DNA from 3 places in the Sedimentibacter sp. MB31-C6 genome. Region 3 is predicted to be linked to each of the others. Evidence: a T-box and tRNA genes for the amino acid it is inferred to sense, from the RefSeq annotation. Region 3 holds a T-box; the other regions hold tRNA genes.
The links. The T-box of region 3 lies ahead of serS (serine--tRNA ligase). A T-box ahead of a tRNA ligase gene usually reads a tRNA of that ligase, here a tRNA-Ser.

Region 1: it encodes a tRNA-Ser, which carries the amino acid that the T-box ahead of serS (serine--tRNA ligase) is inferred to sense. The anticodon was not compared.
Region 2: it encodes a tRNA-Ser, which carries the amino acid that the T-box ahead of serS (serine--tRNA ligase) is inferred to sense. The anticodon was not compared.

What each region holds. Positions count from the first base shown of each region.
Region 1 is NZ_CP142396.1:1,656,831-1,667,381, forward strand. Features, by position in the region: gene U8307_RS07905 (YbaK/EbsC family protein) at 55-525, shown strand; gene U8307_RS07910 (methionine ABC transporter ATP-binding protein) at 626-1,636, shown strand; gene U8307_RS07915 (methionine ABC transporter permease) at 1,626-2,291, shown strand; gene U8307_RS07920 (MetQ/NlpA family ABC transporter substrate-binding protein) at 2,343-3,227, shown strand; gene U8307_RS07925 (tRNA threonylcarbamoyladenosine dehydratase) at 3,369-4,124, shown strand; gene U8307_RS07930 (LDCC motif putative metal-binding protein) at 4,205-4,342, opposite strand; gene U8307_RS07935 (NADPH-dependent FMN reductase) at 4,436-4,996, opposite strand; gene U8307_RS07940 (ArsR/SmtB family transcription factor) at 5,228-5,596, shown strand; gene U8307_RS07945 (heavy metal translocating P-type ATPase) at 5,609-7,732, shown strand; gene U8307_RS07950 (DegV family protein) at 8,102-8,974, shown strand; tRNA gene U8307_RS07955 (tRNA-Ser) at 9,115-9,204, shown strand; gene U8307_RS07960 (methyl-accepting chemotaxis protein) at 9,289-10,551, opposite strand, start outside.
Region 2 is NZ_CP142396.1:281,392-291,942, forward strand. Features, by position in the region: gene U8307_RS01405 (ABC transporter substrate-binding protein) at 1-426, opposite strand, end outside; gene U8307_RS01410 (hypothetical protein) at 792-2,423, opposite strand; gene U8307_RS01415 (ABC transporter ATP-binding protein) at 2,435-3,205, opposite strand; gene U8307_RS01420 (biotin--[acetyl-CoA-carboxylase] ligase) at 3,456-4,436, shown strand; gene U8307_RS01425 (biotin transporter BioY) at 4,477-5,025, shown strand; tRNA gene U8307_RS01430 (tRNA-Ser) at 5,044-5,131, opposite strand; gene hemZ (coproporphyrinogen dehydrogenase HemZ) at 5,211-6,692, opposite strand; gene U8307_RS01440 (glutaredoxin family protein) at 6,806-7,063, opposite strand; gene U8307_RS01445 (MBL fold metallo-hydrolase) at 7,113-7,733, opposite strand; gene dtd (D-aminoacyl-tRNA deacylase) at 7,744-8,193, opposite strand; gene U8307_RS01455 (RelA/SpoT family protein) at 8,231-10,417, opposite strand; gene U8307_RS01460 (adenine phosphoribosyltransferase) at 10,519-10,551, opposite strand, start outside.
Region 3 is NZ_CP142396.1:2,043,139-2,053,689, reverse strand. Features, by position in the region: gene U8307_RS09780 (methyl-accepting chemotaxis protein) at 1-909, opposite strand, end outside; gene U8307_RS09775 (polysaccharide deacetylase family protein) at 1,182-1,919, opposite strand; gene U8307_RS09770 (MATE family efflux transporter) at 2,103-3,476, opposite strand; gene arsB (ACR3 family arsenite efflux transporter) at 3,591-4,643, opposite strand; gene U8307_RS09760 (ArsR/SmtB family transcription factor) at 4,662-4,997, opposite strand; gene U8307_RS09755 (arsenate reductase ArsC) at 5,107-5,523, opposite strand; gene U8307_RS09750 (ArsR/SmtB family transcription factor) at 5,741-6,025, shown strand; gene U8307_RS09745 (permease) at 6,049-7,053, shown strand; gene U8307_RS09740 (thioredoxin family protein) at 7,084-7,323, shown strand; gene serS (serine--tRNA ligase) at 7,430-8,707, opposite strand; T-box leader at 8,756-8,957, opposite strand; gene U8307_RS09730 (hypothetical protein) at 9,096-9,515, opposite strand; gene fusA (elongation factor G) at 9,636-10,551, opposite strand, start outside.

The DNA of each region.
Region 1 (10,551 bases), 390 kb from region 3:
CTCTCTTCTGAGAGGGTTTTATTATTTTAAATATTATTTTTAGGAGGTTGACGAATGTCTATAGATTTGGTAAGAGAATATTTAAAACAATTTAATAAGGACAATGACATTTTGGAAATGGACGAATCTACAGCAACAGTAGAATTAGCTGCACAAGCATTAGGAACAGAAGGAGCAAGAATTGCAAAATCTTTATCATTTCAAAATAAAGATGGAGCTATGATTATTGTAGTAGCAGGAGATGCCAAAGTTGACAATAAAAAGTTTAAGGAAGAGTTTGGATTTAAAGCTAGGATGCTTTCTTCAGATGATACAGTTAAGTTTACAGGTCATGCTGTAGGAGGTGTATGTCCCTTTGCTCTTCCAGGGAATATCAATGTCTATCTTGATGAGTCAATGAAAAGATTTAAAACTATGTTTCCTGCTTGTGGAAGTAGCAATTCAGCAATAGAGCTTACTTTAGAGGAATTAGAAAAATTATCAAAAAGCAAAAAATGGGTTGATGTATGTAAAAATTGGGGATGATATATGATATTGTTTGGAAACAAGGTAAAATTTATTTACCCACCAAGACAAAGAGGAAGGGAATCAGCTTCAACATATACAAATTAAGGAGGTGGGGATTATTACTCCATTAATACAAATAAAAGATTTAGGAAAAGAATACATAAGCCAAGGTAATACTGTAACTGCTCTTTCAGGAATCAACATTAATATTAACAAAGGTGATATTTATGGGATAATAGGTATGAGTGGTGCAGGAAAAAGTACTTTGGTAAGATGTATAAATTTTTTGGAAAAGCCTACAAAAGGTACTGTAATAATAGAAAATGAGGATTTATCAGTATTAAATGATAAGAAATTAAGAAATGTAAGACAAGAAATAGGAATGATTTTTCAACAATTTAATTTGTTGATGCAAAGAACTGTAGAGGATAATATTTGTTTTCCTCTAGAAATAAGTGGTGTAAATAAAAAAGAAGGAAGAAAAAGAGCAAAAGAATTATTAGAAATAGTTGGACTTTTAGATAAAAGAAAGGCATATCCATCGCAGCTTAGTGGTGGACAAAAGCAAAGAGTGGCAATCGCTAGAGCCCTTGCTACTAATCCAAAAATCTTACTTTGTGATGAAGCAACAAGTGCATTAGACCCTACTACTACCCGTTCAATTCTTTCCTTATTGAAGGATATAAATAAAAAATTAGGAATTACAATAATTATAATTACTCATGAAATGTCAGTAGTTGAAGAAATATGTGATTATGTGGCAATTATTGATAATGGTTATTTAGCAGAAGAGGGATTAGTAGAAAGTGTTTTTTCAAACCCAAAGACAGATGCCGCTAAAAAACTAGTATACCATAGTAATTCTGCAGTTGTGGAAATGAAAGGAAAGAGATGTATACGTATAGTATTTGATGGTAAATCTTCATTTGAACCAGTTATAGCTAATATGGTACTAGAATGTAGAGCTCAAGTAAATATTTTATTTGCCGATACTAAGGATATTAAAGGTAAAGCCTTTGGACAAATGGTGTTGCAGTTACCTGAAGATGACTTTCTAGCAGATAAAATTATAAATTTTTTAAAAGATAAAAAAGTTATAGTTGAGGAGTTGATAGATTATGTTAACTGATGGAATAATAAATGAAATAATAACTGGCACCATTGACACATTATATATGACATCCTTCTCTACTATTTTTGCATATTTGTTTGCTTTTCCTTTAGGGATTGCTTTAGTTGTAACAAAGAAGGACGGGTTGTATCCTTTGGTTTCAATTAATAGAGTATTAGATTTTATAGTTAACATTGGTCGTTCAATACCTTTTATTATATTAATACTTTTGGTAATACCAATTACAAAATTAATAGCTGGCAAAAGCTATGGTGCTACTGCAACAATAGTACCTCTTGTAATTGCTGCAATACCTTTTATAGCAAGATTAATAGAATCCTCATTGCAAGAGGTTGATCATGGAGTTGTTGAAGCAGCACAAAGTATGGGTGCTTCAATTTCAGAAATTATATTTAAAGTGCTAATACCGGAAGCAAAAACATCTTTGATAGTAAATGCTGTTATTGCAGCAGGTACAATAATAGGTTATTCAGCAATGGCAGGTGCTGTTGGTGGTGGAGGACTAGGTGATATTGCTATTAGGTATGGATATGAAAGATATAAAGCTGATGTTATGATTATAACAGTTGTATTATTGATTATTATTATGCAACTATTACAAATTATAGGTACTCAAATTGCAATTAAAACAGATAAAAGAAATATTAGATAAACATATGAATGTTGTAAATAATTTAGGATTAAAATTAAAGGAGAAAATGATATGAAAAAGTTTAGTAAAATATTAATAATAGGATTAGTAGTTATATTATCGTTAGGAATATTAGTAGCTTGTCAAGGTAATGAAGAAACACCAGAAAAAGATACTCCAGTTGAAGAAACACCTGATAAGGATAATTCAACTGAAGAAACAAGTAATGGTGGTACTATAAAAGTTGCGGCTTCACCTACACCACATGCAGAAATATTAGCTCAAGCTAAATCACTTTTAGCTGAACAAGGATATGAGTTAGAAATAGTTGAATATTCTGATTATGTACAACCAAATTTAGTTGTGGATAGTGGAGAATTAGACGCAAACTTTTTCCAGCACAAGCCATACTTAGATGACTTTAATGCAGGAAATGGAACTGAAATAGTATCTGTTGCTCCAATACACTATGAACCTCTTGCAATATATGCAGGAACATCCACAGACTTAACCAATATATCTGAGGGCGCTTCAATAGCTGTTCCTAATGATACTACAAATGAAGCAAGGGCTCTATTGTTGTTAGAAACGAATGGGTTAATTAAAATTAAAGAAGGTGCAGGACTATTAGCTACCAAAAATGATATCATTGAAAATCCTTACAATATTGAAATCGTAGAATTGAAAGCTGCACAAGTTTCAAGAGTTATAGAAGAAGTAGATTTTGTAGTATTAAATGGAAATTATGCTATTTCTGCAGGACTTAAAGTAGAAGATGCTGTGGCTAAAGAAGAACAAGATTCAGAAGCTGCACAAACATATGCAAATATATTATGTGTGAAATCAGGAGATGAAGATAGAGAAGATATTAAAGCATTAGTAGAAGTTTTAAAAAGTGGAGAAATAAAACAATTTATTGCTGATACTTATGAAGGAGCAGTTATAGCAATAGACTAATTAAAGTTTAATAAAAAAAAGTAACACCCAGGTATTGTTAAGAACATACTTGGGTGTTATTATAATATTAAATTAATTTTAAGTTTATGGTGAATACTAATATAAATTATAAACTTAAAAATATTCGAAAGGAAAGGTTTTATGCAAAATGAATTTTCAAGGACACAACTATTATTAGGCGAAGAAGCCATGAAAAAGCTAAAAGAATCTACTGTTGCAATATTTGGCATTGGTGGTGTTGGTTCTTATGTTACAGAGGCTTTAGTTAGAAGTGGTATAGGCAAATTTGTTTTATTTGATGATGATAAAGTATGTCTAACGAATATAAATAGACAACTAATTGCTACAAGAAAAACTATTGGAAGAAAAAAAGTTGAAGTTATGGCTGAAAGAATATTAGATATAAATCCAAATGCTGAAGTTATCACAAATGCATGTTTTTATATGCCTGAAAATGCAGATGATTACGATTTGACTAAATACGATTATATTGTTGATGCTATAGATACAGTAACGGCTAAAATAGAATTGATAATGAGATCTAAAACTAATAATATACCTATTATAAGTAGCATGGGTGCAGGTAATAAGTTAAATCCAACACAATTAGAAGTTGCAGATATATATAAAACTTCAGTTTGTCCTTTAGCTAGGGTAATGAGACAAGAACTAAAAAAACGAGGGATAAAAAAATTAAAGGTTGTTTATTCAAAAGAGCAACCATTAAAACCAAATGATAATATGAATCCTAGTTGTAAAACTAATTGTGTATGTCCACCAGGAACAACTAGAAAATGTACAGATAAAAGAGCAATTCCTGGTAGTGTTTCCTTCGTACCATCTGTGGCAGGACTTATTATAGCTAGTGAAGTAATTAAAGATTTAGTTGCTGAGTAAATAAATTATATAATGGGTAAATAATAAAAGCACTCAATATTTTTAAATTGAAAATATTAAGTGCTTATTTTATTAAATTATTAATTTTTATTTTTTTTAGTATTGTCATCATTTCTGTTTAATCCACAACAATCTAATTTTTCATTTCCAAAAGATTTATTATTTTCTTCTGCGAGTTTTTTAATAAAGTTATTGTAAATTTTTTTTAATTTATTCAAAATATCCTCCTAAGTTTATATTTATATTACATATTTTAACCAAATATTATGAAGATTATATGAAGAATAAATAGGAATTTTCAAATAACTTTATTATTTACTTCGTACAGTTTTCAAGGCATTACTCCAAGATATAACTTGTTCAAGTAATATACTTATTTCTTCTTCGTGTCTAGGGTCAGGTTTGAATTCGCTCATATTCACAAAATCAGTGAATAGTGACAGCATAACTTGAGCACGAACATCCGCCATTTGAAGTTCTCCTGCTATTTGTCTTAAATGTTCTACAGCACGAGCTCCACCAGCACTACCATAACTAACGAAACCAGCTGCTTTGTTATTCCACTCAGCAGCTAAAAAATCAATTGCATTTTTTAATGCTCCAGGAACACTATGATTATATTCTGCAGTTACAAATATGTAACCATCAAATTCATTAATTTTAGATGACCATATTTTAGTATGATTTTTAGAATACTGTTGCATTCCCGCTGGTAATGGTTCATCATAAAGTGGTAAATTGTAATCTGCAACATCAATTAATTCAAACTCTGCATCTTTTCTATTTTTTGAAAGATTATAAACCCACTTTCCAACTGATTCTCCAATACGTCCAGGTCGCGTGCTACCTATAATTATTGCTATTTTAATCATAATTCCTCCTCCATTATTTATACACATAAGTTATATTTAATTTTAAAACTATATTGTAATGATACCCAGCTTATTGAGTTTTAATCATTTATGTCTATATGTGCAACTAGTTATTTTGGTAATTTTACTTTTATAAGATATTAAAAGTATTGACAGTTAATATCTTAAGTGTTACTATATAATTAAACATATGAACCATTGCTCATACGTTCAAAGATAGAAAGGTGAATTATGAATAATAAAATGAATATTGAAAATTGTGATTGTACAATTATACATGATGATATTGTACGGAAAGTTAGCGATAACATGCCGGATGAAGAAGTTTTATATGATTTGGCTGAAATTTTTAAGGTTTTTGGAGATAAAACAAGAATTAAAATAACATATGCTTTATTTGCATCAGAAATGTGTGTTTGTGATATAGCAGCACTGTTGAATATGACTCAGTCTGCAATATCTCATCAGCTACGAGTTTTAAAACAAGCAAGAATAGTCAAATTTAGAAGAGAAGGAAAAGTGGTTTACTATTCATTAGATGATGACCATGTGAAGCATATCTTTGATCAAGGGTTAAACCATGTTTTAGGGAAGCATTAGGAGGCTATAAAGATGGATAGTATAAAAAAAGAATTCATTTTAGAGAAGTTAGGGTGCGCAAGTTGTGCAGCAAAGATGGAAAATCAAATTAATGCACTTGAAAATATAAATAATGCAACAATTGATTTTGTATCAAAAAAATTAGTGTTAGAAACGAATGAGGATGATGTAAATAATATTATTGATGAAGTCAAAAAAATAGTTACTAAAATTGAACCAGATGTAAAAGTAGTAACCATTGATAAATCTAATGAAACAAAGAAAAAAGTAGATAAAAATGAGGATGATGAAAATAAAAAAAATTTAATTAAAATAATAATAAGTGCTGTATTATTTGCAGCAGGGTTAATTTTGAAATTACCTGAATGGGCAACATTTTCTATATTTTTTGTTGGATATCTTGTAATAGGTGAAGAAGTTCTATTAAGAGCATTGAAAAATATATTGAAGGGGCAAGTTTTTGATGAAAATTTTTTGATGAGTATTGCTACAATTGGTGCATTTGTTATAGGAGAATATCCTGAGGGAATAGCAGTAATGTTATTTTATCAAATAGGTGAATTATTCCAAGATTTAGCTGTAGATCGTTCTAGAAAATCAATAAGTGATTTGATGGATATACGACCTGATTATGCAAATCTTAAAATTGGTGATGAGATAAAGCAAGTTTCTCCAGAAGAGGTTAAAATTAAAGATATTGTAATTGTAAAGCCTGGAGAAAAAATACCACTAGATGGTGTAATTATAGAAGGAAATTCAATGGTTGATACATCTTCATTAACAGGAGAGTCAGTACCAAGGGAAGTTGGGACAAGCAATGATGTACTTAGCGGATTTATAAATAAAAATGGCGTTTTAACTATTAGTGTTACAAAAGAATTTGGTGAATCAACTGTAGCTAAGATTTTAGATTTAGTTGAAAATGCTAGCAGTAAAAAAGCTCCAACAGAAAAATTTATTACAAAGTTTGCAAGGTATTATACACCAGTTGTTGTTATTACTGCGCTTTTATTAGCAGTATTACCACCATTAGTAATTAAGGATGCAGCATTTTCTGATTGGGGTTACAGAGCTTTGATTTTCCTAGTAATATCATGTCCTTGTGCACTCGTTATTTCAATTCCATTAGGATTTTTTGGTGGTATAGGAGGAGCATCGAAACGAGGAATTTTAGTTAAAGGAAGTAATTATTTAGAAGCATTAAATAATGTTGATACAGTTGTATTTGATAAAACAGGAACATTAACAAAGGGTGTTTTTAATGTAACTGATATTATAATGCAAAATGAATTCACAAGGGAAAGATTGTTAGAGATTGCTGCATATGCGGAAAGTTTCTCTAACCATCCTATAGCAACGTCGATTTTAAAAGCATATGGCAAAGAAATAGATAGAAGTATAATTGAAGATTATGATGAGTTAACTGGATATGGTATTAAAGTTAAAGTTGATGGCAAAGAAATACTAGCTGGAAATGTAAAATTAATGATTGAAGAGAATATTGATTATAGCAAAACTGATTCTATTGGTACAGTTGTGCATATATCACAGGATGGGATATATGCAGGTTGTATTATAATTTCCGATGAAGTTAAGGAAGATTCAAAGTTAGCAGTTAAAGAATTAAAAAATATTGGTGTCAGTAAAACGGTGATGCTTACTGGAGATTTGAAAACTGTCGGGAATAAGGTTGGAAAAGAGCTTGGGATAGATGAAGTATATTCAGAACTTTTGCCTGCTGATAAAGTTGAAAAGCTTGAAGAAATAAATAGTGTGAAATCTCCTAAAGGAAAGTTAGTTTTTGTAGGAGACGGTATTAATGATGCTCCTGTATTGGCAAGGGCAGATATTGGAATGGCTATGGGAGGTTTGGGCTCTGATGCAGCTATTGAAGCAGCTGATATTGTAATAATGACAGACGAACCTTCTAAGATAGCAATGTCTATTAAGATAGCAAAAAGAACTAACAAGATTGTATGGGAAAATATTATATTTGCTATAGGGATTAAAATTGTATTTCTTGCTTTAGGTGCTTTTGGATTAACATCTATGTGGCAAGCAGTTTTTGCAGATGTTGGAGTAGCTGTAATAGCTATATTAAATTCAATGAGAGCCATGAATGTAAAAAAAATATAACAAGTCAAAAAGATGTCTCTCCACCGTTGTAGGTGGGGAGCTTTTTTATTATATAGGAAAGTTCTTCTTTCCTATATAATAAAAAACGAGGATTGCAAAGGACGGAACGTCCTTGCCGTTAAGGGGGGTGCTCAGTAAAAATGCTTTAATAAAGCATTTTTACGCCGAAGGGGGACATAGGTCCCCCTAGCGGCGTTGCGAAGCAACTCTTTTTAAATGAAAAATACTAAATTCATGTATAAGTAAATATATTTCTATTGTAATGAAATTTGCATTATGGTAATATTAAAAATGAATAAGTATGTTTTAATATGTCGCATAAATAAATTTAGCAAAATAAATCTAAATAATAAACAGGGGTATAGTAAAATGAAGAATTATGTAATTTTTACTGAGTCAACAACAGATCTTCCAGCATATATGGTGGAAGAATTAGGTATAGAGGTAATACCTATGACATTTGGTTTTGATAATGAAACTTATCTTAATTATTCCGATCATAGGGAGTTGGGTATACTTGAATTTTATGAAAGAATTAAAAATGGTGAGAGATCAACAACAACACTTATTAATTCAATGACTTTTATAGAATATTTTGAGCCTATCTTAAAAAGAGGAGACGATATATTATATATAGGATTTTCCTCAGGATTAAGTGGTACATATGAATCTTCCCTATTAGCAGCAGAACAATTAATGGAGAAATATAAAGGCTCAAAAATTTTATGCGTTGATACTAAAGCTGCATCTATGGGAGAAGGGCTATTAGTGTATTCAGCAGTTAAAAAGAAAGAAGAAGGTTTAGATATAGAACAGCTTTATCAATGGGTCGTGGATAACAGATTAAAGTTATGCCATTGGGTTACAGTAGATGATTTGAATCATTTGAAACGTGGTGGAAGAATTAGTGCAGTAACAGCTACATTAGGATCTGCTCTTAATGTAAAGCCTATTATACATGTAGATGATGATGGTCATTTAATTCCAGTAGCAAACATTAGGGGAAGAAAAAAATCAATTCATGAATTGTTAGAGCATATGGTTGAAACATGTACAAATCCAGAAGAACAAGTTATATTTATAAGCCATGCAGATTGTTTTGATGATGTTGACTACTTAGCAAATATCATTAAAGATAAACTACATGTAAAAGATGTAATATTGAATTACATGGGTCCAGTTATAGGCTCTCATACAGGACAAGGAGCAATTGCATTGTTTTTCTTTGGCACTCATAGATAAATAATGTAATTGTGTTAAACAATGAATTATTTTAGTTAAAAAGATAGTTGTTGTATATTATTGGTTATATGAAAAGTTTGAAAATTAGTTGACATTTATTGATAATAAGGGTTATAATAATCTTTGCTGTAAAGCACATAGGAGAGTTGTCCGAGTGGTTGAAGGAGCACGCCTGGAAAGCGTGTATACGGGGAACCGTATCGAGGGTTCGAATCCCTCATTCTCCGCCAAATATTAAAAAGGTGTACAGGATTAAAGTCCTAGTATTTATAGTGAGGGTTTTGAATGTAAAATTCAAGACCCTCGCTTTTTTATTATTCAGATTCTATAAGATTAAATTTAGAAATAAGTTCTTTTAAAATATTAGATTGACCAGATAACTCTTCGCTTGCAGCTGCACTTTCCTCAGCAGTAGCGGCATTTGTTTGAACAACTGATGAAATTTGTTCTATTCCTTGGTTTATTTGAACAATTGCTGCAGTTTGTTCTTGCGAAGCTTCTGCAATTTCATTAATTAATGAAACAGATTCCATAGTTACTTTGGCACTCTTATCTAAAGAGCTAGCTGTTTTGTCAGCAATTTGAGATCCGTTTTCAACAGCTTTAATTGTTTCTTCTATTAAAACAGTAGTATTTTTTGCTGCTTCAGCTGATTTTCCAGCAAGGCTTCTAACTTCATCAGCTACAACTGCAAAGCCTTTTCCAGCTGTACCTGCACGAGCAGCTTCTACTGCAGCATTTAATGCAAGAATATTTGTTTGGAATGCTATATCTTCAATAATTTTGTTAATTTTTGAAATTTCAGAAGATTTTAAGGTAATTTTATTCATAGCTTCTACCATTTGATTCATCTGATTATTACTGTCATGCATTTCCTTTCCCGTAAATTCTGCCTTTTCATGTGCTGCTTTTGCATTTTCTGCATTTTTACTTACTTGTTCTGTAACTTCAGCAATGGATGCAGATAATTCTTCAATAGAACTTGCTTGTTCTGTTGCTCCCTGAGATAGTGCCTGAGCTGCATCTGAAACTTGCTCAGCTCCACTATACACCTGTTCTGATGATTGGTTTATCTGTAGTACTGTGGAATTTAAATTAGAAATCAGAGCATCCATACTATCTTTCAGTTTTTTGAATTGACCTTCATATTTTTTATAGAGTTCTATTCTTAAATTTCCTTTAGATATATTATTTAAAGCATCAGAAATTTCATCTATATAATCTTGATAATTTACTAATCTATCAATTGTTAGATTAAAGGCATTTGCAAGTTGGCCTACTTCGTCTTTTGATTGAACTGAAAGTTCAATATTGAAATTACCTTCTGCTATTTGTTGTGCAGCTACTGTAACTTTTTTGATAGGCTTGGAAATCCCGTTACTGATAAAAATGGTAAAAACAGCTGCAAGAATTAGTATAAATATTGTTAATATTACTACAGATCTGATAGTAGCTATCATTCCTTTATTTAAAATACTATTTACAGATTCGATGGGTACACCAACAAAGTAAACACCTATTATTTGTTTATTATTGTCGTACATAGGAGTATATCCGGTCATATATTTAGAACCTAA
Region 2 (10,551 bases), 1.2 Mb from region 3:
ATTACATGCTGGAGAAATACGATCCTCCACAAATCCTAACCCTACAGTGCATGCAACACCTATGAATGCAACAGGAGTTTGTGAATCTTGGGTAACCTTTTTTGCAGCTGTTGTTTCATCAATACCTAATGGTACTATTACATCAACTTTTTCATCTACTAATTCCTTAGCCATCCTCTCCAAGTCATCAAGATTTTCATTTGCATTTTTTATAATGATTTCTACATCTTCCTCATATAGACCATACTTTTTTAATCCTTCACGCATTCCTTCAACCTTATCCAATCTGCTTTCAATAAAAGTCAAAACACCAATTTTATAAATTTTGGTTTTTTTTTCATGAGCATTTGAGAATAAATTATTTATATTGGAAAGTAAAAAAGCTGATATTATGAGAACAGTTAGAATAATCACATACTTTTTCATAATTACCTCATATTTTTATATGAATTTTTTTATACATAATTAGTATATATTATATTTAATAAACATTCAATATATAAAATAATTTAAGTTTCCCCATTTTCAATTTTTAAAAACTTATGAAGCCACTAATTTAAAGTAGTTGAAGATATCAAATTGTTGTGATTTAATGTTTTTAGGTATAAAGCTTTGAATTCCAACTTTAGTTTTAACTAAAATGCTTTCTATAGCATAGCCAATGGCATAGTAAATAAACTTAGGAATGTCATAAATTCTCTTTGAACATTCCTTAAGTTCTTTAAAAAATATACTATCAGCTCAAAATAAAATAAGTTCAGTACCTGGCACTGAACTTATTAATATTATAATTATTTTTTAATAAATAATCTTTTCGGTACTGCAAACTTCCAACTTAAAGGAATACATATAATCAGCATTCCGATATAAATCCAATTTCCCATAGGTATTTTATGAGAAATAATATGGAGGATTAAAAAACATGCTGCTACCCCTAATGACATAAAATATTTATCTATCGATTTACTTTGATTAGACTCATTTATTGGCAATGAAAATGGAAATTCAGTAAAATATATTTTTCCAATAATCGGAAGAATAACTATACTTACTAACATTATGGTAATTATATCAATAATGAATTTTTCCTTAAAAAGAACTATATATATAATACCATTAAAAATTAATAAAGGTATTAACAATCGAGTAGCAATTGATTTTAAAACACCCTTATATAATTCTTTTATATTATCAAATCCTGATATTGCATATACAAAAGAGCCTTTCCAAGCAGTCGAATATTGTACTAAATCTAACACAGGTGGAAAAGCAATAAAGTTAAAATAAAGAAAAAAACTTTCAAATCCACTTGCCTCATAACCAGAACCTCTCATACCCATATTAAAAATCATTAAAACTGGAAGAAGAATACCCATCGAAAGGGAGGGATATACTTTTAATTTTAAACTTCTGTCACTTCGTAAAACAGCATTAGTAAAGTGATATGATTGTTTTACAGTTTCATTCCTATTTATTAATTTCCCTATTAATACTTCAATTCTGTGTTTTGAAGGTTTTTCTCTTCCTTCTGATTCTAATTTCAATAATAGGGATTCCATTTTTTTGCTGAGTTTTAAGTATATTATAAAGCATATCAAAGGTACTGCAATTAACAATACTGTAAAAACAAAAAAGTGAATTTCTCTTCCTTTATTGAATATTATTTCAAAAGGTGCGCCAAACCATAAAATTGGATTAAAATAATTATGTATTTCAAATTTATACGCAATATTTTCCAATGTTGAAAAATCTATCATACGAATGGCTATTTGATAACCTATAGTAACTAATATAGTCAAAAGAATTTGAATTAAATTAATAATGTTCCTTAATAACTCCCCGTCGAAAAATCTCAATATCAAAAGATATATAAATGCAGTTAACAAAAATATAAGCAAATCCATCAAAAGTATTTCTATCAAAAAAATTGGAATAGCTAATAGCCCGTTAGTCATTACTATTGCAACAAGAGATGGTCCTGCTATAAAAGCATTAAGACGAAACATATATATCAAAATATGTAATACCTTAGATAAAGATACTACCTTACTATTAATAGGTTTGGTCAATAAAATATTTTTATCCTTTGTATCTAATAAAACAAAAGAAAAGTCAGAAATTAAATACATAGTTGTCATAAAGAAAAATGCTCCGGAAAAATAAGTCATACGAATCATTTCGTCTTCAATAAAATAAATAAAAAATGCTAACATTAATCCAAACAAAAGATGCATTAAATATCTTTTAATCAGAGAAGTTTGCTCTGATTCATTTTTTTTATTTTGATTTGCAATTACAGGTGCTCTTCTGTTGTCTAATGTAAGTTTAGTATTTAAAATCATACGCATTATTTCATAATCAATACCGCAAATTTCAAATACCTTTTGAAATTTGTCAAGTATTTTCAAAGATAAGAATTCCATATTTTCACCCCTTAGCTCATAAATACAGATACAAATTTATTTGCAAGCTCTTCATGGTCATAAAAGCCTGTTACGTCATTAAATATCGACTCTAAGGATGAATCTGTTTGCTTTTTCATTACTTCTTTCATTGTTCCGTCAATAACGATTTCGCCTTCATTAAGTAGCAAAATCCTGTCACTTAATTTTTCTACAACTTCTAAAATATGTGATGAGTAGAATATCGTTTTACCCACCTTTTTTAAGCTTTGCATAATTTCTTTAAAAACTAAAACAGTATTTGCATCAATACCACCTAAAGGTTCATCTAAAAATAAAATATCAGGATTATGAAGCATTCCAGTTATAATTGAAAGTTTTTGTCTCATACCTTTAGAAAAAGTATGAATTCTTCCATCGATAGCGTCCTCTATCCCAAAAATACTCATCATTTCCTTGCCTTTTAACACTGCATTGTGAGAACCGATTCCATATATCATTCCAATAAAGCTAATATATTCAAATGCAGTTAAATTATCATACATATCAGATATTTCTGGAACATATCCAATTCTTCTTTTATAATCAATCTGACCTTTAATATTTTCTCCAAAAACGTATATTTCTCCATCATATTCATCTATTAATCCAAGTATTAGCTTAATTGTAGTACTCTTTCCTGCACCATTAGAACCAATATAGCCAATAATCTCACCGCTATTTACACTAAAGTTAATATCTTTTAATACTTCTTTCTGTCCAAATCTTTTATTAACATGTTCCAATTTTAATACTTCTAACATGATTTTCTCCTTGATTTATTAATTTCAATATTAAATAATTATATCACAAATTGTCGGACTGATTATCCACAACCTATTTATTATATCATATAATTATGTTTTATTTTGTTGCAAGTAAAAATTAATATATCATAATGTTAAAATTAATACCTTTTAAATTTGTATTTTGTATTGTTAACTATTATAATATTTTGGTTGACAATTAAGTTAAGTTTCTATATAATACTTTTAGAATGGAGGTGAGTTTAAATTGACTGTTAAAAATGAAGTTTTACATATTTTAGAAGAAAACAAAGGTAAAAACATCTCTGGTCAAGAATTAGCTAATATATTATGCGTTTCAAGAACAGCAATTTGGAAGGCCATTAAATCACTACAACAAGAGGGTTACTTAATTAATGCTGCATCAAACAAGGGGTATTCATTATCATATACCTCAGATGTTATATCTTCTGAAGGTATAAGATTATTTTTATGTGAAAAGTTTAAGAATATTCCTATTTCTGTTTATAAATCATTGTCTTCTACTAATACTGAAGCAAAAGCAGAAATAATACAAAAAGGTATTCATGGGACTGTTGTTATTTCTGAAGAACAAACAAATGGACGTGGAAGGTTTGGAAGAAAATTTTTTTCACCACCAAATACTGGCATATATATGAGTATTATTTTAAAACCTAATTTGAATATTTCTAATTCTGTTCTGATAACAACAGCAGCAGCTGTAGCTGTGTGTCTTGCTATAGATAAATTTACAGAAAAAAAACCTCAAATAAAGTGGGTTAACGATATTTATATTGAAAATAAAAAAATATGCGGAATCCTCACAGAAGCTGTTACGGATTTTGAAAGTGGTACGATAGATAGTATTGTAATTGGTATAGGATTAAATGTAAAAACAGAAAATAAAACTTTTCCAAATGAATTACAAGAAATAGCTGGATCGATTTTACAAGATAATGATAATTTTGCTATAAGGAATAAATTAACTGCTGAAATAATTAATAATGTCTTATCTACTTGTGAAAAGTTAGAAGAAAAAAAATTCCTAAAAATTTATAAAGAACGTTCAATGATATTGGGGGAAAATATATTTTATAAAAAAAATAATAAGTGGATTGAAGGGTATGCCCAAGATATTGATGAAAATGGAGGCTTAATAGTATCTCAAAATGATGGACAACAAATAATTTTAAAATCAGGAGAAGTATCAATTAGAAAAACGAAATGAAATATAAAACACAAGAAATTTAATTTAAGGGGAAACGACAATGAAATTAAGTATTAATGATATAACACAAACAGGTATATTTACTGCTTTAACAGCAATTGGAGCTTTTATAAGCATTCCAGTAGGGCCTGTACCCATAACTTTACAAACTTTTTTTGTTTTGTTATCTGGTATTATTTTAGGATCAAGGAAAGCTATGTTCTCTCAAATAGCATACATACTATTAGGTTTAGTTGGTCTTCCAATATTTGCAGGATTCTCTGGTGGACTACAAACTATAACTAAACCAAGCTTTGGTTTTTTAATTGGATCTGTTTTAGCTGCTTATTGTGTTGGCAAAATTACAGAAAAAAAATCAGATTCTACTACAAATATGTATATAGCTGTTATTATTGGAACTTTAATTATATATGCTATTGGAATTCCCTATATGTATTATATACTAAATATAATGTTGTCCAGTAATCTACATATTAATCAAATTTTAAAATTAGGAATGTTAATGTTTATTCCTGGTGATACAATAAAAGCTATTGTAACTGTATTATTAGGTAGTAAACTACAAGGAAAATTAAATAAAAGAAACTAGAATTTTACATGAAAACAACGGAGAGTCAGGGATTCGAACCCTGGGTCGGGTATTAACCAACACGGCTTTTCGAGAGCCGCACCTTAAACCTCTCGGACAACTCTCCATATCATAATTCTAATACTATTTTATATTAACGAAACTACCTTCTGTTGTCAATGTGAAATTTTCATAATATACATTATCTAACTAGGTATTTCTCTTATTAAATCAATCTTTTTTTCTATTATTTCGTCAATTCGATTATTGTAGTCATCTAAACCTTTAAAATTATGTATTGGTTTATGCCTGTCATTATTAACCATAATTTTACTTGAAGCTCCAGCTCCGCAAGCAAGTATTGTTTCATTTTCTTCAATTATTATCATATTATAAATGCATTCTTTATTTTTAATTGCAAAACCTACATTTTCTAAATTTCCTTTTATATTTTTTTGCCTATACATATAATATGGTTTATAATTATTTTCTAAGCACCTTTCCTCAACTATTTTTTGCATATTTTTAAGTAAATTATATTCTTTAGAATACTGTAAGCTTTGTTTTGTAAGTAGAGAATTTCTCTTATAAGCTAAAGCATGAACAGTTATATTATCAGGTTTAAGTTTAATAATTTCATTGATAGTATGATTAACTTCATTTTCATCTTCATTTGGCAATCCTAATATTATATCCATATTTATAGAGTTGAATTTTATTTTCCTAGCTAATAAGTATTTATCTTTTATATCTTTCACACTATGTTTTCTACCTATTATATCCAAAGTACTTTGTTTCATTGTTTGAGGATTTATACTAATTCTATTTACATAATTCTTTTTTAAACAATAAAGCATATTTTCATCAATTGTATCTGGTCTTCCAGCTTCAAATGATATTTCTTTAATTGATGATAAATCATAATATTTTCTAATTGAATCAAATATCATATTAATTTGTTTTTCATTTAAAATAGAAGGAGTTCCTCCACCTATATATATTGAATTTAATTTTAAGTTTTTTTCTAAGGCTAGTTGAATTGATTTTTCAATTTCGTATTTTAAAGTTTTTAAATATTTTTCAATACTACCTTCTTTATTTATATAAGAAGTAAATGAACAGTAACTACATTTTGTAGGACAAAATGGTACACCTATATACAAGTTATAATTTTTATTCCTATATTCTTTTTTAATGTATTTCTCTTCGATTTCTAATACATCCCACAAAAGCTTTATTTTATCTAAAGAAACTTCGTATGTATCTTTTAATATTCTATTAATTTCAGCTTTACTTTTGCCAGAATTTTTCGCGACAAATAAAATTTTTACTGGCCTTACTCCAATCAATAATCCATATTCTGGAGTTATCTTATAATAATTTTTAAATACATTATGTACAGATTTAACAACTACTATTTTTTTAAGTTTCTTCTCATTTTCTTTTTCCAGTATTATATCTTTACCTTTTATTTCAATTTTGAACAACTCCTCATTATCTTTATATAATTTAGCTTTTCCAACAAAGTCATCATTTTGTTTTTCAATGATAGTAAACAATCCTAGCCCTGTATTTTCACTTATTTCGCTAGTATCTCTTATTTTATACTTTATATTTAAGTCAAATACTCGTAGAGCATTTCTGACTTCATATTCAAAATTGTGTCCTTCAAAATAAAAATTAATCATATGTACTCCTATCATTAAAAAAGTTATTCTAATTATAACAATAATTTTAAGTATAATCCATAAGTTATTTATGCAAAAAAAAGGCTTACTTAAAGCCTTTAGGATTTTATATATTATAATGCTGCTTTTAGTACAGATTCAATTTTTTCTTCATTAGGCACACCTTCATGAATTTTTACATTATCAACATAAAATGTAGGTACATAATAATAGTCATACTCTGCACATACTTGAACATTTTGCGACTCTTCAATTTTATCTATTATAATATTATCATATTTAGGATTGTTGCTTTTTAAATCTTCAATAATTTGTGATGCCTTCTTGCAATGAGGACAATTCTGCAAATAAAACATGGTAACTTTTTTCATTGTATAATCCTTTCTTTATCATATATTTTTTTAATACAATAACAAATATTTAATTTACAAACGGGTTCCCTAATTTTTCAGATTTTATAGTTGTAGGTGAATTATGTCCAGGATACAATATTATATCATCATCGTATTTAAATATTATTTCTTGAATTGAATTAATAATTTCATCGAATGACCCACCTGGTAAATCAGTTCTTCCAATTGATTTATTAAAGAGAGTATCACCAGTCATCATTATATTATCTACTTTAATACAAATTCCACCTTTAGTATGTCCAGGAGTATGAATTATATCAAATTCCAAATCACTCATTTCAACTTTATCTCCGTCTTTAAGTTTTACATCTGGATTTATAGATAAGTTCTTTCCAAACATAACCTTTGAGAAATTAGATTTGCTATCATTTAAAGTCTGCACATCTTCTTCATGTACATACACAGGTATATTGTATTTTTCTACTAATTCATCGACTGCTCCAATATGATCTCCATGAGCATGAGTTAATATAATCATCTTTGGATTTAATCCTAGTTCATTAATTTTTTTATCAATTCTATCAAATTCTGCCCCCGGATCAATTATAGCTGCTTCTTTAGTTTTATCACTTCCAACAATATAACAATTTGCATAATATGAGCCAACAGCCATTGCTTCAAAAATCATAAGTATCCTCCTAAAATAATTTTTTGCTATCTAGTAATATTGTAACAGGCCCATCATTTATTAATTCTACTTGCATATCTGCTCCAAATTCACCAGTTTCTGTTTTAATCCCATTATTTTTAAAATTTTGAATAAAGTTCTCATAAAGTGGTATTGCTAATTCAGGTTGAGCCGCATTAATAAAACTAGGTCTTCTGCCTTTTCTTGCATCTCCTAGCAATGTAAACTGAGATACAATTAATATGCTACCTTTAACATCTATTAAACTTTTATTCATTTTACCATTTTCATCTTCAAATATTCTTAAATTTGTAATTTTATCACACATATATTCTACGTCTTTTAAGTCATCATTGTTCTCAATGCCGAGTAAAAGCATTATTCCATGGTTTATACTACCAATTATTTTACTATCTACTGAGACCTTTGCGCTTTTAACACGTTGAACTACACTTCTCATTTGTCCACCTACTTTTTAACATATATCATTTTATCTTTTATTTCTTACTTCTGTATACTTCTAAAACTCCGTCAAGTTTTTTGATTTTTTTAATTAAGTCCTGTATCTCTTTAGTTTCATTTATTTCAAAAGTTATGTCTATTATAGCAATTTTGTCTCTACCTATCCTTAAATTCAAGGAAACGGCATTTAATTTTGCTTCTCCATATAAACCCGTTAAATCTTGCATTAAATTTGGTCTGTCTATGGATTTTATTTGTATTTCTATCAAAAATGTAGCTTTTTTCCCTGTATCCCATTCAACTTCTAAAAACCTTTGATCCTCAGAATCCCTTAAGTCATGTATATTTGTACAATCTGATCTGTGTATAGATACTCCTCGACCTCTTGTTATATATCCAACAATTGCATCTCCAGGTACTGGACTGCAACATTTTGAAAATTTAACTTTTATATTATCTATTCCTTTTATTATTACACCTGAAGCGTGCTTTTCTTTCTGAGAAAGAGGTTTTTCTAATATTATTGAATTCTTCTCTATATTTTCAAGTTTTTCAAGTGCTAATTTATCCTTATTCTTTTCTAAATATATTAATTTTAATCTATTTACTATTTGAATATCAGTAATTCCACCGTTACCTACAGCAGCATAAAGATTACTAATAGAATACATGTTGTATTTTTCTGCAACAGTTTTTAACCATTCTTCTTTTAAAAAATCTGAAACAACATAACCTTGTTTCTTGATTTCTCTTTCTACTAATTCTTTACCTTTTTCAATATTAAATTCTTTATCTTTTTCTTTAAAAAATTTTCTAATCTTAGCTTTCGCTTGACTACTTGCAACAATTTTCAACCAATCTCTGCTTGGACCTATACTAGATTGAGAAGTTAATACTTCTACTTGATCACCATTTTTCAACTTTGTATCTATCGGTACAATTCTTCCATTTACTTTAGCTCCAACACATTTATTACCAATAGCACTATGAACTCTATAAGCAAAATCTATAGGTGTTGAATTAATTGGCAAATTAATTACTTCTCCCTTAGGAGTAAAGACAAAAACTTCATCTGTATATAAGTCAATTTTCAATGATTCCATAAATTCTTGAGGATCATTAGTTTCTTGCTGCCATTCAAGCATTTGCCTCAACCAATTCAATTTTTCTTCAAATTTAGTTTGATCATCAATTCCTTCTTTATATTTCCAATGTGCAGCAATACCATATTCAGCAGTTCTATGCATATCCAAAGTTCTAATTTGTATTTCAAAAGGTTCTCCATCAGGTCCTATTACAGTTGTATGAAGGGACTGGTACATATTTGGTTTAGGCATTGCAATATAATCTTTAAACCTTCCTGGTATTGGCTTCCATAGGGTATGGACTGTACCTAAAGCACCATAGCAATCCTTTATAGTATCAACAATAATTCTTACAGCAATTAAATCGTATATTTGATCAAAGGATCTTTTTTTATAATACATCTTTTTATATATGCTATATAAACTTTTAGGTCTACCTTTAATTTCTCCATGAATATCTGCTTCTTCAAGCTTTCCATTAATTATTGATATAATTTGATTTATATAATCTTTTCTTTTCTCATTTTTTTCTTGAACCTTCTTTTGTAAATCTCTATATCCATCAGGATCAAGATATTTTAAACTTAAATCTTCTAATTCCCATTTTATTGATGCCATACCTAAGCGATTTGCTATAGGAGCATATATTTCTATCGTTTCCATAGCTTTTTGTTTTTGCTTTTCTGATGGCATATATTGAAGGGTTCTAATATTGTGTAAGCGGTCAGCAAGTTTTATAATTACAACTCTAATATCTTTAGACATGGCTATTATCATTTTTCTTAGAGACTCAGCCTGGCGTTCTTCTTTATTTCTATATTTAACTTTACTTAACTTTGTAACACCATCAACCATATTTGCGATTTCTTCACCGAATTCATTCTTTATCTCATCATAGGTTATGCCAGTATCTTCTACTACATCATGTAATAAGCCAGCAGCTATAGTCTGAACATCAACATGTAAGTCAGCTAAAATAAGCGCGACATTATAAGGGTGAGTAAAATATCTCTCCCCTGAAAACCTCATTTGTGCATTAGAATGAGCCATTTCTGCAAAATTATATGCCTTTATTACTACTCCAATGTCAACATTTGGACTATATGATTCTATTTGATTTATTATATTTCCTAGCATAAATTCACCACTTACTATTAAAATACCTATATTTTGTGTTAATTTAATTATATGTTTTTAAATATAGACGGTGAGCATAAAATGCGCTCCCTACATTGTTTCTAGTATTTAATTAGGGATTCTACCCTATAATT
Region 3 (10,551 bases):
ACTATTCATACTTTCAATTTCGTTCTTTTGTAACTCAATGCCTTCACATACTTGAAACATTGTTGATACAGTTAAATCACTAGTTTCAATCATGCCTTGAAAACCTTTTTCTGCTTTAGACAATATATTTGAATTTTCTTGTTCTTGACTTATTCCTTTATCAAAAGAATTAATTAAATCCAAGATTTCATTTTCAAAATTGCTGAGTATTTTTCCTATTTCATCGGCTGCCTTATTAGATTCTTCAGCTAGTGATCTTATTTCATTAGCAATAACAGAAAAACCCTTTCCAGCCTCTCCTGCTCTGGATGCTTCAATTGAAGCGTTTATTGCGAGTAAATTTGTTTGTTCAGAAATATTTTTCACTACATCTATGATGCCATTCATAGTTTTAAGGTTTTCTGACGTTTCCTTTGTTTGTTGTGATAATAGAATATTATCATTTGACCTTGATTGCATTTTCTCAATTAATTGCTGTAAAACTTCACCGTTATCCCTAAACCCTAAAACAGTTTCCTCCAAATTGTTTTTTGCATTTTCAACTTTAATGCTCGTCTCATTTGCAAGTTCTACTAATTTTTGGCTACTGTCCATAATATTATTAGTCATATTATTTTGTCGCTCTACTCCTGTAGCAATTTCCTCAATTGTTCCAGATATTTCTTGCATTGCAGAACTCGTTTCCATTGTTATAGCAGACAGTTTTTTTGTTCTATTAAAAAGAGTGTCAGAATTCATACCAACTTGAGCAAGAACCTTTCTATAATTATTTATTAATTTGTTTAAACCTTCAGTAAGTACTTTCCGTCTTGAATCTTTTCTACCAAATTTTTTACTTAAATTACCTGAATTTACTTCTTGTATTCCATAAATAATATTAGTACCTAATATACCTCCAAATAACCTCATCGCCCTAGCCTCCATCCATAATCTGTTATATTTATACAGCTATTATAGATGTTTGACATTTATTTTGCAAGTAAAAAGTATTTTTTTGTAAAAATATATCTTTTTTATATTATAGGGTATACATTTTATGCATACTGTAGGCGGGAAATACGCAAATATATTATGGATGTTATTTCGGGTCACGGTACGCATACAATGCGTCCCCTACGTTGTGGGTGTTATTTTGTTGATAGTTTACGGGACACATATATGTGTCCCGTAAAGTTTTAATATTATTTGTACATATTACTATATTTTATTCCAGCTGTTAATGTTGTATTTCTATATTCATATAATTCACTAACAGTTACAAGTTGATATCCTCTATTTATAAGTTCAGGCACTACTTTTTCCACAGCTTCAGCAGTACTGTCATATAAATCATGCAACAGAATAATATCACCATCTTTAACATTGTCAAGAATATTATTAATTATTATTTCAGTATTTCTATTTTCCCAATCAAGGGTGTCAATAGACCAAAGAATAATAGGTTTGAATATTTTTTTATTATACTCCTCACTATTAGTACCATAAGGCGGTCTCATTATAGATGGAGTATATCCTGTAGCATTTCTAATTAAATCATCTGTTCCTTTTATTTGCTTATATAATTCTTCATCAGACAAAGTTGTTATATCTTTGTGATTATAACTATGGTTTCCTATTTCATGTCCATTTTCAATCATTCGAATTAAAGTATCTTTATTATTTTTTACGTTATTTCCTAAAACAAAAAATGTTCCAACTGAATTATATTCTTCTAATATATCTAAAATTCTTGGAGTATATAGTTTAGATGGACCATCATCAAATGTTAATGCGATCATTGGCTTGTCAGGATTAATATTTCTTTCTTCAAGTTTATTGTTAAAGTTACTTTGTATATCATATTCTTCCGCATATATTTGAATATTCATTGAAAAAATCATCATTATCATTAATGAATATATTAGTATTTTCTTTATCATCATTATCCCCCTTAATAAATCTATAAAACTAAATATATATTTTATATATCGTACGTTATATATGCATTGTATATTCTGTGAACAAAAATATCTATATAAGTTTTTAGGGTATAATGGTAATTTAATCTTATTAATAACAGTATATAGCAATATATCCATTTTACTTCTTTAATATTTACCCATTTAATTTTGGCTATTATAATTAGGTGTTGATATATAATTAACTTTTTTCATTTTAAAAACAGTTGCACTAATAATACATTTGAATATTTGATCTATTGCCATACATAACCATATAAATACTATATCAAGTTTGATAACATATGCAAAAACAAGTGCCAAAGGTACTCTAATTACCCAAATTCCTAAAAATGAAATTATCATTGGTATATTTTTATAACCAGCTGAACGAATAGTTCCACTTAATACCTTAGTTAAATTCTGTGGTATTTGTATAAAGCCCATAACAATGAGATATTTAATTCCTATCCCTTGAATTTCAGCATTATTTGTAAAGAAGCTCATAAATAAACTTGGAAAAATAATAATTAATAGAGATGAAAATAAACTAATTATAGTTGAAGTAGTAATTAATTGTTTAGTATATATTTGTAATAATGCGCCGTCTCGTTTTCCAATAGCATTGGCAGTTAATGATGTGGCAGCAACCCCCACTCCTATAGCAGGCATCTCTGATAATAACTCAGCTTGTAACCCAAGTTGATATGCTGAAAAAGTAACCTCTCCATAGGAAAGTATTATTTTACTCATAACTATAGCAGAAAGTTGCCAAAACATACTTTCAAATGCTGCTGGTATGCCAATAGAATAAACTTTTTTCATTAAATTAAAATTTAACTTTAAATCAAATTTGTCAATAATACTAAATAACCCATGTGTTTTATTGTATAGAAGATAAAAACCTAATAAAGCACCTGATATCTGTGCAATTAAAAGCGCTAAGGCTGCACCTATAAGTGATAATCTTGGAAATCCAAACTTACCATATATGAGCACATATCCTAGCATCACATTTATTATATTAACAACAATCGCAATATACATGGGAGTTTTCGTATTTCCACAACCTTGAAATGCAGCTGTTACTACTGACATAATCAAAAGAAAGGGTGCTGTTAAAATAACTATTTTCAAATATTCACTTGAATGAAATAATGTTTCAGTATTGGTTGTGAAAAAAGATAAAATCTTTGATGAATTAAATAATATTATAATTATTAAGGCAACTGCAATTAAAACTCCTGTAATAACTGTTTGTTCAAATGTCTTTTTACACTTTGTCATATCACTTTTACCATATGTTTTAGCGATAATAACTGTTGCTCCTACCCCAATGCCTTTAAATAAGCACCATAATACCCCTGTTATTCTGGTACAAATTCCTTGAGAAGATATAAGTGTAGGAGTAAGCCTTCCTATCATTGCAGCTGATATGAGACCAGCCGATACTTGAAATATATTTTCCAGCATCACTGGTATAATAAGTAAAAATATCTTTTTTCTTATTATTTTGTTATCATAAATTTTTTCAGGCATTATCATATCCTCTTGTTTTCTATAATAGATACTGCAATTGTACATCACAATAAAAGACCTTTCAAGTAAAAATATTTCACTTGAAAGGTCCTTATTCATATTCAATAATAATATTTATTTAGATGTAGGAAACCAGTTCTTAGTACTATTGGCTATATATACAAGAAAAAGCATTGTTGGAACTTCAGTTAATACACCAACTGTTGTAGCTAATGCTGCCGGTGAATCCATACCGAATAATGCTATTGCTACAGCTACTGCAAGTTCAAAAAAATTAGATGCTCCTATCATGCCTGCAGGTGCCGCGATTTCATAGGGCAATTTAAACCATTTACATGCTAAATAAGCTATAAAAAATATTAAAATAGTCTGAATTGTAAGTGGTATAGCTATTAACAAAATATGTAACGGATTATTTAAAATAGTCTCTCCTTGAAAAGAGAATAATAGAATCAACATTAATAATAAACCCGCAGTAGTTACTCCATCAAATTTTGGCAAAAACTTGTTTTCAAAATATTCCAACCCTTTTTTCTTAATTATGTTCAACCTAGTTAATACACCACCAGTTAAAGGTATTACTACAAAAAGAATAACTGATAATACTAATGTGTCCCATGGAACTGAAACATTGCTAACTCCTAATAAAAATTTTACTATAGGTATAAAGGCTGCTAATATGATTAAATCATTAGTAGCTACTTGAACTACTGTATAAGCGGGGTTACCCTTAGTTAAGGTACTCCATACAAATACCATTGCTGTGCATGGAGCTGCACCGAGTAATACTGCCCCTGCCAAATATTCCGTTGCAAGTTCAGAAGCAATAAAGTTCTTAAAAACTACAAATAAAAAGAATGAAGCTATTGCATACATTGAAAAAGGTTTAATAATCCAATTAGTAATCCAAGTAACATAAAGACCTTTTGGGTTTTTGCCTACATTTTTAATACTTTGAAAATCTACCTTCATCATCATAGGATAAATCATTACCCAAATAAGTATAGCAGTTGGTATTGAAACATTAGCATATTCAAAATTGCCAAAAAACTCTGGTATTGATGGTATGAATTTTCCAATTAATACACCTGTTACCATACAAAGCGCTACCCATAATGTTAAATATTTTTGAAAAAATCCTATTTCTGATTTATTTTCTTTGCTCATAATAAAGTCCTCCAAAATTTATTTATTGTTGCACAAATCATTTGCCTTGCATTTTTTAAACCTTTGACTGTCTCTTTCATAACAAGACAACCCACTTATCATTTTTATTAGATATTTATATAGTTCCATATTTTTACTCTTAAATTCATCACTAATATTATAATAAGTCCACTGTGCTTTTTTATAACTTTCTAAAATACCTGCTTTTTTAAGTACAGTCAAATGTCTAGACGCATTAGATTGTGTAAGTTCTAAACAATCTTCAATTTCACATACACACATCTCGTCTTTTAATAATTGTGATAAAATACGTAATCTTGTTTCATCTGCCAATGCTTTAAAAATTTCAATCAAATTGTCATCTCCTTATATATTCTTAAATGAGCATATACGCATATGCGATTTTAAATAAAATCTATTTGATATAATTTAATAGAATATTTTATCAATCAAATAGATATTGTTAATACAATTTTTGATTTAAAATCTTATTTTTTAGTTCCTTAATTTTCTTTTCAATTTCAGCAATTACCCTTTCAAATTCCTCATCACTTTTTCCTGTAGGATCGTCTAAACCCCAATCTTCTTCGTATTTGCTTTCAACAAATGGACAAATAACATTACATCCCATCTTTATTACTATATCTATTTCAGGAAGTTCCGTTATTAATTTAGAATAATGTTTTTGATTTATATCAATATCGTAAATTTTTTTCACCAATCTCACTGCATCTTGGTTTATTTGTGGTTTAGTTTCAGTTCCCGCCGAATAACTGTCAAATACATCAGATGCAAAGTATTTTCCAAGAGCTTCTGCAATTTGACTTCTGCATGAATTATGAACACATATAAATGCTACCTTTGGTTTATTATTACTCACTATAATTCTCCTTTACATTAATCATTTAATTTATCAAATTATATATTGATATATAACTATATGTCAATGTATTAATATCATATTTTTTGTAAAATCTATGTAAAATCAGTTTTATATTCAAAAAAATTTTCATAAACATATTGACAATTATCAATATGATGAATATAATACATATAGATAATTATCTATATGTCAAATTAATAAAAGAGGTGTAAAATTGGCTGAAAAATATGAAAATTATGCATTATACATGAAAGCTCTTTCAGATGAAACAAGAGTTAAAATATTTGAAATGCTTACTCAAGGAGAACTTTGTGCTTGTATTATTTTGGAAGAGTTTAAAATAACACAACCTACATTGTCTTATCATATGAAAATTCTATGTAAAAGTGGCTTAGTAGACAGCAGAAAAGATGGAATTTGGACTAAATATACTATTAATAAAAATAACCTTGTAATTTTAAAAGATTTCATAAACAATATAGCTGAAAAATCAGTGTAAAATAATGATTAAGGAGAATTGAATTGTTTATATTTGAATGGTTGAATAACCAATTACTTAAAATGGAATGGCTTTACAATTTAATAAAGCTTTTAGTAGAAAATGTATTTAATTTAAGTATTAATGAACGACTAGGTGGAAGTATTCACTTTTTTATATATGATGTAATAAAAATATTTATACTATTATCAGTTTTGATATTTGCAATTTCATATATACAAAGTTATTTTCCTCCTGAAAGAACTAAAAAAATATTAGGAAGATTTAGTGGAATAACAGGTAATATCTTAGGTGCATTGCTTGGAACAGTTACACCATTTTGCTCCTGCTCTTCAATTCCTTTGTTTATTGGATTTACAAGTGCAGGATTACCATTAGGTATTACATTTTCATTTTTAATATCTTCACCACTAGTAGATTTAGCTTCGGTTATTTTACTTGCAAGTATATTTAATTGGAAAATTGCAATAGCATACGTCATTGTCGGTCTAATACTTGCTGTAGCAGGTGGAACTATAATAAGCAAATTAAAACTTGAAGATTATGTAGAACCATTTGTATACGGTAATAAGGTTCTTGAAACAGAGCAGGAAGAATTAACTGTTCATGACAGAATTGATTTTGCAAAAGAACAAGTATTGGAAATAGTAAAAAGAGTATGGATATATATTTTAATAGGCGTTGGAATTGGTGCTGCTATTCACAATTGGATTCCAGAATCTTTAATATCTGCAATATTAGGTAAAGATAAGTGGTATTCAGTTCTCGTAGCAACTTTTGCCGGAATACCAATGTATGCTGATATATTTGGAACATTGCCAATTGCTGAAGCTCTTGTATTGAAAGGTGTTGGATTGGGAACAGCTCTTTCATTCATGATGGGAGTAACTGCATTGTCTCTGCCATCAATAGTAATGCTAAAACAAGTTGTCAAGGTTAAGCTTTTAGGAATATTTGTCGGCTTAGTAACAATAGGTATTATTATAATCGGTTATGCATTTAATGCATTCGGATATATATTTATATAATTATTAAAAAATAATAAAAGGAGATTTATTATGGTAATTAAAATTTTAGGTTCAGGTTGTAAAAATTGTATAGCTTTAAAGAAAAATACAGAAGATGCTGTAAAGGAATTGGGAATCGAAGCAGAAATAGTAAAAATAGAAGACATGAAGGATATTGTATCTTATGGAGTGCTTCAAACTCCAGCACTAGTAATTGATGAAAAGGTAGTGTCTTTTGGTAAAGTGTTAAAACCCAAAGATATAGTAAAGGCACTTAAAAAGGTGCAATAGTAGAATAAAGAAAAACAACTCCTCTTTTAGCAAACGAAAATGCTGTTTATTACAAAGAGGAGTATTATTTATACTAATGGAAATCTATATATACTGCTCACTTTTTTTATTTTATTATAGTATTTCCACCCATATAAGGCTGTAATGCTACTGGAATATTAACTGAACCATCCTCGTTTAAATTATTTTCTAAAAATGCTATCAACATTCTAGGAGGAGCGACTACTGTATTGTTTAATGTATGCGCAAAATATTTGCCCTTTTCTCCATTAACACGAATTTTCAAACGTCTAGCTTGAGCATCCCCTAAATTAGAACAACTTCCTACTTCGAAATATTTTTTCTGTCTTGGAGACCAAGCTTCAACGTCAACTGATTTTACTTTTAAATCAGCTAAATCTCCTGAACAACACTCCAATGTTCTAACAGGAATATCTAATGTTCTAAATAAATCCACAGTATTTTGCCATAATTTATCATACCACATCATACTGTCTTCAGGTTTACATACTACTATCATTTCTTGTTTTTCAAATTGATGTATTCTATAAACGCCTCTTTCTTCTACACCGTGAGCTCCTTTTTCCTTTCTAAAGCATGGAGAATAACTAGTTAAAGTTTGTGGCAATTTTGATTCTGGTAATATAGTATCGATGAACTTACCAATCATTGAGTGCTCGCTAGTACCAATTAAGTACAAATCCTCTCCCTCTATTTTGTACATCATTGCATCCATTTCAGCAAAACTCATAACTCCTGTAACAACTTCACTACGAATCATAAAAGGCGGAATACAATATGTGAATCCACGATCAATCATAAAATCTCTAGCATATGATATCACTGCAGAATGAAGTCTTGCTATATCTCCCATTAAGTAATAAAATCCATTACCAGCTACTTTTCTTGCACTATCTAAATCAATACCATTAAACTTTTCCATGATATCAGTATGATATGGTACTTCAAAATTAGGAACTACAGGTTCACCATATCTCTGAACTTCAACATTTTCACTGTCGTCTTTTCCTAATGGAACACTTGGGTCAATGATATTAGGAATTGTCATCATTATTTTTTGTATTCTTTTTTCTAATTCATTTTCTTTCTTTTCTAATTGAGCTAGTTCCTCTTGATTGGCCACTACTCTTCTTTTAAGTTCTTCAGCTTCTTCTTTTTTCCCTTTTGACATTAATCCGCCAATTTCTTTGGATATTTTATTTCTTTCTGCTCTTAATGAATCAGCTTTTTGTATTGTTTCTCTGTTTTCAATATCTAAAGTTAATACTTCATCTACTAAAGGCAGCTTATTGTCCTGAAATTTATTTTTAATATTTTGTTTTACTAATTCAGGATTTTCTCTAACAAATCTTAAATCTAACATATTTTTCCTCCCATAAATTTAAATATAAATAAAAAAATCTTTCATCTACTATGAGACGAAAGATTCGTGGTGCCACTCAATTTGCCAGTTATTAGAATAACTGACCACTCGTAAGTACTATAAAGGGTACCAACCCTCGATTTATCACCGATAACTCCAAAAGTGGAAAGATTTTTCCTTTCACCGATTCACACCAACCATCGGCTCTCTGCAGAAATTCATAAATCGTAGCTTTTATCATTGTTAATTAATTATTTCTATTTCCCTATATTATATACTATTTTATATAATTTGCAAATGAAATTTTAAATACATAGAAAAATCATAAAAAAACCTCTCGATATTATATCCTAGACGTTTAATGTTAAGCTAGTTACTAGCCCCTTCTTTAATTTCTATCAGGTACTACATTAATAAATAAAGAAACATCTTCTATCTTAGAATAAAAATGAACACTATTCTGTTTTAAATTAAAATAATAAATTTCCTGTTTGTTGTAAACAACATACTCTTTTGGATCTTTTTTTAAAATATAGACATTTTTATCAATGTTCTCATATTCACCTTTTTCCAAAAAATTAAATTGCTTATACCTATAATAATTAGTTTTATCAAAAACTAAATATTCAGCATCTCCTGACATTTCATCACCCATAATATAAGTCCCTTTAATACCTTTATCAATTAAAAGTTCATTTAAACGATTTTGCTTCTCTACGTTTAGAAAAAATAATATTACCAATAATGTTAATAGTAAAATATATTTAGCATTTCTAAATATAAATTCCTTAGTATTACTAACAAACATACCGTTCCCTCCTAATAAAATTATAGCTATTTTATAGAATTGCTATAACCTCTGTTTTTTTAAAAAATTATTAATGCGTTGGGGACTGTCCCCAACGCATCTGTTGTTTGATTTTTAAACTTAATTATCATTCTTTGCTTTATATTCTTCAATAACTTTTTCTGCCATATTGTTTGGCATATCGTCATATCTTAAGAACTCCATTGTAAAGCTTCCTCTTGCTTGAGTCATGGATTTCAAATCTATAGCATATGTGTACATTTCAGCCATTGGTGCTTCTGCAAGTACCATTTGAGTTCCATCTTGTTGTTGTTCCATCCCGAGGATTCTTCCTCTTCTTTTATTCATGTCACCCATTATATCGCCCATGTACTCATCAGGAATGTTTATTTCAACTTTAGCTATTGGTTCAAGAAGAACTGGTTTAGCTTCCATCATACCTTTTTTAAAGGCTAGAGATGCTGCTATTTTAAATGCCATTTCATTAGAGTCTACATCATGATATGAACCATCATATAATGTTGCTTTCATATTAACAACCTTACAACCAGCTAAAACGCCTTTTTCTAAGCATTCTCTTAATCCTTTTTCAACTGCTGGTATATAGTTTCTAGGAACTGAACCTCCAAATATTTCTTCTGTAAATTCAAATTCTTCTGTTGTTGGTTCAAATCTAATATGAACATCTCCATATTGGCCTGCTCCACCTGATTGTTTTTTGTGTTTACCTTGAACATCAGATTTACCTTTAATTGTTTCTCTATAAGCAACTTTAGGATTAGTTAAATTTACATCAACCTTATAATGATTTTTAAGTTTACTTGCAATAACTGATAATTGCATATTTCCCTGTCCACCAATAATTTGTTCCTTTGTTTCGACATTTCTTTCTAAAGTAAAAGTTGGGTCTTCTTCGTTTAATTTATTAAGACCAATTCCCACTTTTTCATCATTATCCTTAGTAGTAGCACTAACCGCCATAAAGTAACATGGTTTAGGGAAATCTATACTATCATAAACAATAGGATTAGATTTT